DNA from 3 places in the Leisingera sp. S232 genome. Region 2 is predicted to be linked to each of the others. Evidence: riboswitches for the same ligand, from Rfam matches in the RefSeq annotation. Region 2 holds a riboswitch; each other region holds the start of a gene.

Region 1 (3,248 bases), on a different contig from region 2:
CTCCGATGGGCGGGCGCGATTGCGCCCACCCCGGAACGGGCGCGATCCTTTCCGCTCATGAAGGTTACGGGTCAGGGGCATCAGCTTAGGCCCCCAGCTCGGCGCGGATCGCCTGTTCGTCGATATCGTCATGCTCGGCGATAACCACCAGGGCAGTCTTGCGCGGCTGCGCGCCCCAGGGCTGATCATATTGCGCGCGCAGGCGCTCACCCACGGCCTGAACCAGCATCCGCATCGGTTTTCCCTCCACCGCGACATAGCCTTTGACGCGCAGGATATTGCGTTCGCGGGCGAGTTTCACGATGGCATTCTGCAGCGATTCCGGATCGGATACTTCGCCCATTTCGACAACGATGCTTTCAAAATCGTCGTGTTCGTGGTCGTGATGGCCGTCGTGATGGCTGGGGCGGGCGTCGAGGTCGTCTTCGGCGGCCGCTTCCAGACCCAGGATAATGCGCGGGTCAATCACACCTTCGCTCATCGGCAGGATCGGCAGCTTGCGGGGGGCTTCGGCCTCGATCACTGTGCGGGCTTTTTCGACGCCTGCGTCTCCGGCCAGGTCGGCCTTGGACAGAAGCACGATGTCGGCGCAGGAAATCTGGTCTTCGAAGACTTCGCTGAGCGGGGTTTCATGGTCGATGCTGTCATCCGCTTCGCGCTGGGCCTGCACGGCGTCCAGATCGGGGGCGAACTGGCCCTTGGCAACTGCTTCGGCATCGGCCAGCGCAATCACGCCGTCGACTGTGATGCGCGAACGGATCGCGGGCCAGTCGAAGGCCTTCAGCAGCGGCTTGGGCAGGGCGAGGCCAGAGGTTTCGATCACGATGTGGTCGGGTTTTTCCGGCAGCTCCATCAGCTGTTCGATGGTGGGGATGAAGTCATCGGCCACGGTGCAGCAGATGCAGCCGTTGGCCAGTTCCATGATGTTTTCCGCCGGGCAGTTTTCATCGGCGCAGGATTTCAGGATGTCGCCGTCGACGCCGGCGGTGCCGAATTCATTCACCACAACAGCCAGCCGTTTGCCTTGCGGGTTCTGCATCAGATGGCGGATCAGCGTGGTTTTGCCCGCGCCGAGAAAGCCGGTGATGACGGTGACGGGGATCTTGTTGAGATCGCTCATGATTACTCCTCGGAAGGGAAGGCGGCCGGCGGGATGCGGGCAACGGATTGTTTGCGGAAAGCTGTGGGGCGCTCGCGCCAGGGCACAAGGCCGTCGGCGGTGGCAGCATAGGCGGCGGTGCCTGCGAGAATCTCTGGGATATGCACGTCCGGGTCCATGTCGCCGTAGACGTAGCTCCAGCGTTCCTCGCCGCCGGTCAGCAGCACGGTGCAGCTGCGCGAGCAGGCCGACAGGCATTTGACGCCGCGGAGGGTCACGCCCTCGGGCATGCCGGCCTCTTTCAGTGCATCATGCAGCAGGGTGCCCGGGCGGGTCGCCTCGGGGTCGGCACCTTCGTTCCGGCAGGTCAGGCATACGGTCAGGGTGACCGGTCCCGGGGTGCGGGCAGCATTGTCCGCCATTTCGTCAGCCATCTTCGCGTCTCCTGTCGCGGCTGGGCTTGTGGGATGGCCAGAAAGGAGCTGTCTCGTGCCAGCTCCTCAACCGGTTGCAGAACACCCCGTCTGCCCGTTGATCTCATCGTCGCTGGCAGGTCTCCCGGCTTGCGGATGCCAAGGCGCGGGGCCTTGCTGGCTATCCTGCCTTCCCGGGTGTTCTCCCAGTGGCATGGCGGCCTCATCCGGTCACGGTCGCGGGGGCGGCTGTGCTTGAGCCTTGGCAGGCCTTCACATTCCCTCTTCGCCTGTTTTCACAGGAACCAGCTGACCCCCCTTGCGCTATGGCGGGCTTCTTTGTCAAGACATGGGGGCAAACAGCTGGAGCACACCATGAGTGAAAAGTCTGAAACCGGCATCTCGGAGGATGAAGCCGCCCGTCACGCGTCCAAAATGGCCAAGAAGAAGGCCGCGCGCGACCGGATGATGAAAACCAAGGAGGGCGAGAAAGGCCTGATCATCGTCCATACCGGGCCGGGCAAGGGTAAGTCTTCGTCCGGCTTTGGCATGATTATGCGCTGTATTGCCCATGGGATGCCATCTGCGGTGGTGCAGTTCATCAAGGGCGCCTGGCAAACTGGCGAACGGACGCTGATCGAGGAAAACTTCAGCGATCTGTGTCAGTTCTATGCGATGGGGGAAGGCTTTACCTGGGAAACCCAGGACAAGGCCCGCGACATCGCTGCCGCGCAAAAAGGCTGGGAGAAGGCCAAGGAGATGATCCTGGACGAGAAAAACACCATGGTTTTGCTCGACGAGATCAATATCGCGCTGCGCTATGAGTATCTGGACCTGGATGAGGTGCTGGAGTTTCTGGTGGAGCAGAAGCCGCCGATGACGCATGTGGTGCTGACAGGCCGGAACGCCAAGGAAGAGCTGATCGAGATCGCGGATCTGGTGACTGAGATGGGCCAGATCAAGCACCCGTTCCGTGCAGGGGTGAAGGCGCAGAAAGGGGTGGAGTTCTAACCCCTTTCAGATCGCAATCTTGAGCAGGCCTGAGGTTTTGCGCTTTGCTTTGCAAATCGCCGGGGGGCGGGGGGGGGGGGGCCCGCCCCCCCCCCCCCCCCCCCCCCCCCCCCCCCCCCCCCCCCCCCCCCCCCCCCCCCCCCCCCCCCCCCCCCAACGCTTTTCAGGGAATCTCTGATTCATTGAAAAGGGGCGGGAGTGCCTCGGTCTATGATGTCCGGACTGTCATCGGGGGCGGGCTGATGATGCCGTGCGGGCGGTCTTCTCGCTGATGTAGGTATCGACCGCCGCGCGCTGTGCATCATCCAGCCGCAGGCCTAGTTTGGTGCGCCGCCACAGGTAATCTTCGCCGGAGCGTACCCATTCGCGGGCAATGGCCCAATCCAGTTCCCGCGCGGTGATGGTCGCGCCGAAGTTCCGGCCCAGGTCCTCTGCGGATTTGGCTGTGCCCAGCACGTCCCAGGACTCGGTGCCGTAGGCGCGGATCAGGCGGCGGGTCCAGTAGGGGGTGAGGAATGGATACTCCACCGCCAGCGCGCTGCGCAGCTTGTCTACATCTGCCACCGCGAAGTCGCCACCGGGCAGGGCAGCACCTGCCGTCCAGTCCGCAGGCAATTGCGGGAACACTTTGCCGATCTTTGCAAGTGCCGCCTCGGCCAGCTTGCGGTAGGTGGTGATCTTGCCGCCGAAGACATTCAGCAGCGGTGCCTGCGCCTGATCCAGTG
Region 2 (3,248 bases):
GGCCTGCTTTTTGACAGAACCGGTGAGGTCCTGAATGGGAAAGGTGTGGCGCGGGTGGATTTCCGGCCCAACGGCGAGGGCATCAAGGATGTCGTCGTCGACGGGGTGCTGAAATTCGATAGCGGTGAAAGACTGGTGCAGATCCTTGATCCGCACGAATTGCTGAACCTGGAGCAATTGCCGAGAGCAGACAATACCTCCGGTAGGGAGACCGTAAAACAAAGTCGGGGCAAGAAGCTTGCCTGTGTGTCTTTCCAAACCGGGCACACGACCTGCGCAGTTGATCTTCGCTACGTGAAAGAAGTCAGAACAGTTCCCAAGCTGGAGCAATCGTTGCTGACAGGGGGGAACGTAATTGGCACCACGAACCTGCGTGGCGTTATTCTGCCCATCATAGATTTCCGTGGTTTCATGGGCGATGAAGCAAAGTTTACCCTTGGGGCCACTGTGCCAAAGGACCGGCGGATGCTGGTGATCGAAACCGCAGAGGGACCGGTCGGGCTTATGGTGTTCTCGATTGACAGCATTCTGCCGTATTTCAAGGACGAGATCCTGCCATTTGCAAAACTGGCTCTGCCGCGCGGCGATCTGGTGGATGGGTGCCTGCTTGATAAGAACGATCAGATCGTGATGATGCTGGACCCGGCGAAACTTTCGACAGAGCCGAGCTTTCTGGCTGCGGCAAAATCCTGTCAGGAAGTGTTCCCGCCTGAAGAGGTGGATGATGAGGTCGCTGAACTGGAGGCGCGGGCCAAGCGTCGAACCTTCATCAAGTTCACTTTTGACAGGAAATTTGCTCTCGACACGTCACATGTCAGCGAAGTGATCAATCGGCCACAGGAGCTGCTTGAGCCACCGTTTTCCCTGAGCTTTGTCGAGGGCATCCTGAATTTGCGCGGCGAGTTGATCACATTGTTTAACCCCCGGCTTCTGTATGGTCTGCCACCGGCGCCAGGGCGCAATCAAAAGGTGCTGATATTCAAGCACGGTCAGCAGAAGTTCGGCATTCTGGTGGACACGGTCGATGAGATAATCATCACCACTGAAAACCGTGTCGTTGAGTTGAAATCCATGGATCAGCAAAGTACTTCCAAAAGCATCTCGGAGGATGTTACCGGCTGCTTGCAGCACTCCAACTCGGACGGTGTCTTCGAAACGATAATGATTCTGGATACCAAGGCGCTGGTGGACCGCTGTTTCCACGCCGCATAACAGCGGCTCACGGCCAAGCCGCGGATCAAAGCGCAGAGCCAGCAAAGCAGACGCCGCAGACCGGTGCCAGGGCAGGTCCCGCGCCGGTCGCTGCCCAGGGCGGTGGGGGCATCGCAGCCCGTGTTGGACATGCCATTCTTTAGGTGTTCTACCGGATGAAACCGACCGGGAGACGGAAGATTTTGATGGCCCCGAAGAACTTTTTCTTGCCGCAGCAAAGGCGATGCGCTACGCGCGTTTTGCCGGTCCCGAAAGGGCTAAGAGGGAAGCCGCGGCACCTTGGGTGCTAAACGGAACTGCCCCCGCAACTGTAGGCGGAGAGTGCTGTGCCAGGATGTCACTGGGTCTGGAAACCCGGGAAGACGGCGCAGGCAATGACACGCCAGTCAGGAGACCTGCCGGTGAAAACTGAAGCACACCGGACGGGGTTGTCCGGGGAGGTTGCCGGTAAGATGCTGCTCCGTTCCAGGTGCCGCAATGCGAGGGCTGGACCCTCAGTTTTACCGGTCAATGCCCTTTCACCCGTTCTCCGGTCATTGACACATGGAGATCGAAATCATGTATCTACGTTCCGGCCTGATGGGCCTATTTTTCATTGCTGCCGCACAGGCTGCAACTGCGGATGAAAACTTCCCGCTGACTCTGCAAAACTGCGGCGAAACTGTCACCTTCGAGGCGCCAGTTTCGTCTTCTGTAACGGTCGGCCAGGCCGCTACAGAGGTGCTTTTCGCCCTCGGGTTGGGCGACAAGGTTCTGGGCACTTCGGTTTGGTTCAATGACGTGCTGCCGGAATACGCGGAGGTAAACGCCAAGATCGACCGACTGGCCGACAACGACCCAAGTTTTGAAAGCGTGGTCGCCAAACGTCCGGGCCTGGTTGCGGCGCAATACGAATGGCATGTCGGCCCAGAAGGCGTGGTGGCCAAGCGTGAACAGTTCCACGACCTTGGCATTCCGACCTATGTGATGCCCGCTGATTGCGTTGGCAAGGACAATACCACCGGCGGCGACGGCACCCGAACGCAGATGTTCACCACCGATAGCCTCTATCAGGGCATCGAGGAGCTGGCGGCGATCTTTGGCGAGGCTGAAAAAGGTGCAGAGCTGGTTGCCGACTACAAGGCGCGCGAAGCCGCAGCGGTTGCAAAGGCGCAAGAGGTTGCGCTTACGGATGCGTCTGCCGTGTTCTGGTTCTCCTCTCCGGAAATGGAAAGCGATCCGTTTGTGGCCGGGCAGAAGGGCGCGCCGGGCTACATGATGCAGCAGCTGGGCCTGAAAAATGTCATCGAGACCGACGAGGAATGGCCGACCGTTGGCTGGGAAACTATTGCCAAGGCCAACCCTACGGTGATCGTGATTGCCCGCATGGACCGTCGCCGTTTCGCTGCGGACGACTATCAGAAGAAACTGGAGTTCCTGAACAATGACCCAGTTGCCAGCCAGATGGAGGCTGTGAAGAACGGTCATATCGTGGTGATGGACGCCCAGGCCATGGACGCCACCATCCGCGCCATCCCGGCGCTGGAGGATCTGGCCGCCGAACTCAGCGCGATCGGCAACGGCGCATGAGCGCAGCCGCCGCACTGGCCTGGCAGGGTGTCCGGGGCGCTTGCCTGGCGCTGCCGGTGCTGGCTGCGGCGGTTCTGGCAGGCGCAATGATCGGGGAAACCCCGCTTGCGCCTGATCTTGTGCTGTCTGTTATTGCCAACAAGCTGGCCGGGGCAGGCCTGCCGGTGGATCCGGTGGACCAGGGCATTATCTGGAGCTACCGGCTGCCGCGCGCGCTGGTGGCTGCGGCCTGCGGTGCGGCCTTGGCCGTCTCCGGTGTGGTGCTGCAGGCTTTGCTGCGCAACGCGCTGGCAGACCCTTATATCCTTGGAATTTCGGCAGGGGCGTCAACGGGAGCGGTTGCCGTGACGATCGCGGGTCTTGGCGGCGGCGCCCTGTCCCTCTCTTTCGGGGCTTTCAACGGGGCACTTCTTGCCTTCGGATTTGTTGCCATTCTGGCGCGGGCCGCAGGGGCAGGGAGCAGCCGC
Region 3 (3,248 bases), on a different contig from region 2:
AAGCGGCACTGGAAAGAGAGGGGGTTGACCGGCGACCGCGCGGCCTTCATCCAGCGGGGGCTGAAACAATACGACACCTCGTTCCGGCGCAAGCTGATCCTCTTGGTCTATATCATCCCGCTGGGGGCGCTGGCGCTCCTGATCTACGTCATTAACTTCATGTGAGGTCTATCCCATGCGTTTCATCAAATGGGCTTTCCTGATTTCTTTCTGGGTGCTGCTTGGCGCCTTCCTGCACTACACGCTGCCGCAATATGACGTGGTGCGCATCGTCAACACCTATGAAGAACGGCAGGAGCTGAACGACTGGACACGCATTTTCTGGTCCAAGCCGGACGACCAGTCGGCCACGCTGCTGAACCGCGATGTGCAGTTCATTCAAGGTGTGCGGCCGAATGGCGACCCGATCGTCTACCGCAACGAGGATACCGGCTGGAACTGGCCGCCCTATTTCAAATTCGACACGGCGAACCTTTATACGGATGCCAATGACGCGGTCTCGACCAAGGACGCGCCAGAGTGGGTGTCCGTCATGCACTACGGCTGGCGCAACCAGTTCCTGTCGATTTTCCCCAACGCGGTGACAATCAAGCCTGTGGCGGGGCCGGACGACAAGCCGACCAATTGGTTCACGATCATCTTCCTGGTGCTGCTGGCGGCGCTATTGTGGGCGATCTATGTGCGCTGGCGCCGGTTCCGTCAGGCCCGGATCGATCCGATGATCGAAAGCGCCGAGGACAGTCTTTATGCGGCGGGCGATGCGATTGCCGAACGCAAGGGCCGGTTCCGCCGCTGGCTGGATACCTGGAAATCGAAATGAGCAAGGGCCGCCGCTGAGGCGGCCTTTTTCTTGGCTGCGCAGTTAAACTCTCGAATCGATTCGGATGCGTTTTCTGCGTAATCGCATGAAAGATAAGGGCTTGCCGCAAACAGACCGGCGAGTGCCGGTTTGAGATTCCGGACATTTCCGACCCGCTCGGCATAGCAAACATGCATGTCTTTTTCCGGTTTTTGCGGGTCGGATTTGTCTCCGCTTGCGGCGCGCGAATAAGGCACTTTCCGTATCAGCAAGGTGCCGCCTTTCGGGGCGGAGAATTGGGAAGCTGGTGAAACTCCGGCACTGCCCCCGCAACGGTGACCCCGGGCAAGGCATGGCAATGACCACTGAAGCCGCGGCTTCGGGAAGGTGCCAGGCCCCGCCGCCAAGCGGCCCCGGGACAGTCCGGAAACCAGCCTTGTCCCGAAAACGTCAACCGCGGGCGGCGGCAGGGCGATTGCAGGCGCGTGGTCTGCAATCTCTCTTTCTATGCCTGCACCCTAGCCAAGACGCCGCGGGGATGCGGCAAAGGAGAGAAGCAGATGCTTCACGACAGCGAAATTCTGGCCAAACTGGTGGCCCGTCAGAAAAACTATTCCCTGGAGCAGGCGTTCTATACCGATCCGGGCGTGCTGGATCTGGACATGCGTCAGATCTTCTACCGCGAATGGCTGTTCGCCATTCCCGCCTGCGAGGTTCCCAAGGCCGGCAACTTCGTGACCCATCAGGTCGGCGCCTACAACGTCATCATCGTGCGCGGCACCGACGGCGAAGTGCGCGCTTTCCACAACGCCTGCCGCCACCGCGGCTCGGTTGTCTGCAAGGCGAAAAAGGGCAATTCGCCCAAGCTGGTCTGCCCCTACCACCAGTGGACCTATGAACTGGACGGCTCGCTGTTGTGGGCGCGCGACATGGGGCCGGACTTTGACGCTTCCAAGCATGGGCTGAAGCCTGTGCACTGCCGCGACCTGGCCGGGCTGATCTATATCTGCCTGGCGGATGAGGCGCCGGATTTCGATGCCTTTGCCGCCGTGGCCCGCCCCTATCTGGAGCCCCATGACCTGGGCAATGCCAAGATCGCCTATGAAAGCTCGATCATCGAGGAAGGCAACTGGAAGCTGGTCTGGGAGAACAACCGCGAGTGCTATCACTGCGGCGGCAATCACCCGTCGCTGTGCCGGACCTTCCCGGAAGATCCGTCCGTAACCGGTGTTGAGGGCGGCGTGACCCCGCCGCATCTGCAAAAGCATTTCGACCGGATCGAGGCGGCGGGCGTGCCGGCCCAGTTCCAGATCGACGCGCGCGGCCAGTACCGCTTGGCGCGGATGCCGCTGAACGAAGGCGCGGAAAGCTATACCATGGACGGCAAGGCCGCTGTGGCCAGGAAACTGGGCCGGGTGCCCTTTGCTGATGCAGGCACGCTCTTGAAATTCCACTACCCGACCACCTGGAACCACTTCCTGCCGGATCACTCACTGGTGTTCCGGGTGACCCCGATCAGCCCGACCAAAACGGAAGTCACCACCAAATGGCTGGTGCATAAGGATGCGATTGAAGGGCAGGATTATGACCTGAAGCGCCTGACCGAGGTCTGGATCGCCACCAATGACGAGGACCGCATCGTGGTCGAGGACAATCAGCGCGGCATCAACACGCCTGCCTATGAACCCGGCCCCTATTCAGAAGTGCAGGAGAGCGGCGTCATTCAGTTCTCCAACTGGTATGCCGACCATCTGACCCGCGCGCTGACCGGGCGCCACCTGATCGCGGCGGAGTAAGCGCATGGGACTGCAGGCCAATTTCGAAACTCTGGACGAAACCCTTGCGTGGAAGGACGACGAGATGCTGGAATGCGTCTCGGTTGTGCCGGAGGCGCCGAACACTGCCACCTTCAGCTTCCGCGCGCCCTCAGGCGCGTGGTTCAAATACCAGCCGGGCCAGTTCCTGACGCTGGAACTGCCGGTGCCGCAGGAGACTGTCTGGCGGACCTACACCATTAGCTCGTCGCCCTCGCGACCCTTGTCGATCTCGGTGACAGTGAAGGCGCAAGCCGACAGCATCGGCACCCGCTGGATGCTGGATCACCTGAAACCGGGCATGTTCCTCAGGGCCTCCGGTCCGGCAGGTGTCTTCACTCTGCCCAAGCGTCCGAACGGCAAATTCCTGTTCATCTCGGCAGGCTCCGGCATCACGCCCAGCCTGTCGATGACCCAGTATCTGTTCGACCGCGGCCAGTCGCCCGACATCTGCTTTATCAACTGCGCCAAGCGCCCCAGCGAGATCATCGCCCGTCAGCAGCTGGAAAGCATGGCGTCGCGGGTGCCGGGGCTAAAGCTGAACTTCGTGGTGGAGGAGGATGACCCCTATCAGGTCTGGACCGGCTACCGCGGGCAGCTGAACCAGATCATGCTGGGCCTGATCGCCGGCGACT

The links. Region 2 has a riboswitch for cobalamin ahead of ACP151_RS09535 (ABC transporter substrate-binding protein). Riboswitches for the same ligand answer to the same signal wherever they lie in the genome.
Region 1: it holds a riboswitch for cobalamin, as region 2 does, so the genes downstream of both, ACP151_RS06930 (DUF1636 family protein) here and ACP151_RS09535 (ABC transporter substrate-binding protein) in region 2, are expected to answer to the same signal.
Region 3: it holds a riboswitch for cobalamin, as region 2 does, so the genes downstream of both, ACP151_RS18135 (aromatic ring-hydroxylating oxygenase subunit alpha) here and ACP151_RS09535 (ABC transporter substrate-binding protein) in region 2, are expected to answer to the same signal.

The regions. Positions count from the first base shown of each region.
Region 1 covers NZ_JBNAFX010000006.1:128,396-131,643, forward strand. Annotated here, with positions in the region: gene cobW (cobalamin biosynthesis protein CobW) at 86-1,120, opposite strand; gene ACP151_RS06930 (DUF1636 family protein) at 1,123-1,533, opposite strand; cobalamin riboswitch at 1,631-1,835, opposite strand; gene cobO (cob(I)yrinic acid a,c-diamide adenosyltransferase) at 1,888-2,523, shown strand; gene glpD (glycerol-3-phosphate dehydrogenase) at 2,749-3,248, opposite strand, start outside.
Region 2 covers NZ_JBNAFX010000011.1:87,702-90,949, reverse strand. Annotated here, with positions in the region: gene ACP151_RS09540 (chemotaxis protein CheW) at 1-1,212, shown strand, start outside; cobalamin riboswitch at 1,439-1,629, shown strand; gene ACP151_RS09535 (ABC transporter substrate-binding protein) at 1,771-2,781, shown strand; gene ACP151_RS09530 (FecCD family ABC transporter permease) at 2,778-3,248, shown strand, end outside.
Region 3 covers NZ_JBNAFX010000038.1:20,948-24,195, reverse strand. Annotated here, with positions in the region: gene ACP151_RS18145 (hypothetical protein) at 1-165, shown strand, start outside; gene ACP151_RS18140 (DUF1523 family protein) at 176-820, shown strand; cobalamin riboswitch at 1,054-1,252, shown strand; gene ACP151_RS18135 (aromatic ring-hydroxylating oxygenase subunit alpha) at 1,360-2,595, shown strand; gene ACP151_RS18130 (2Fe-2S iron-sulfur cluster-binding protein) at 2,600-3,248, shown strand, end outside.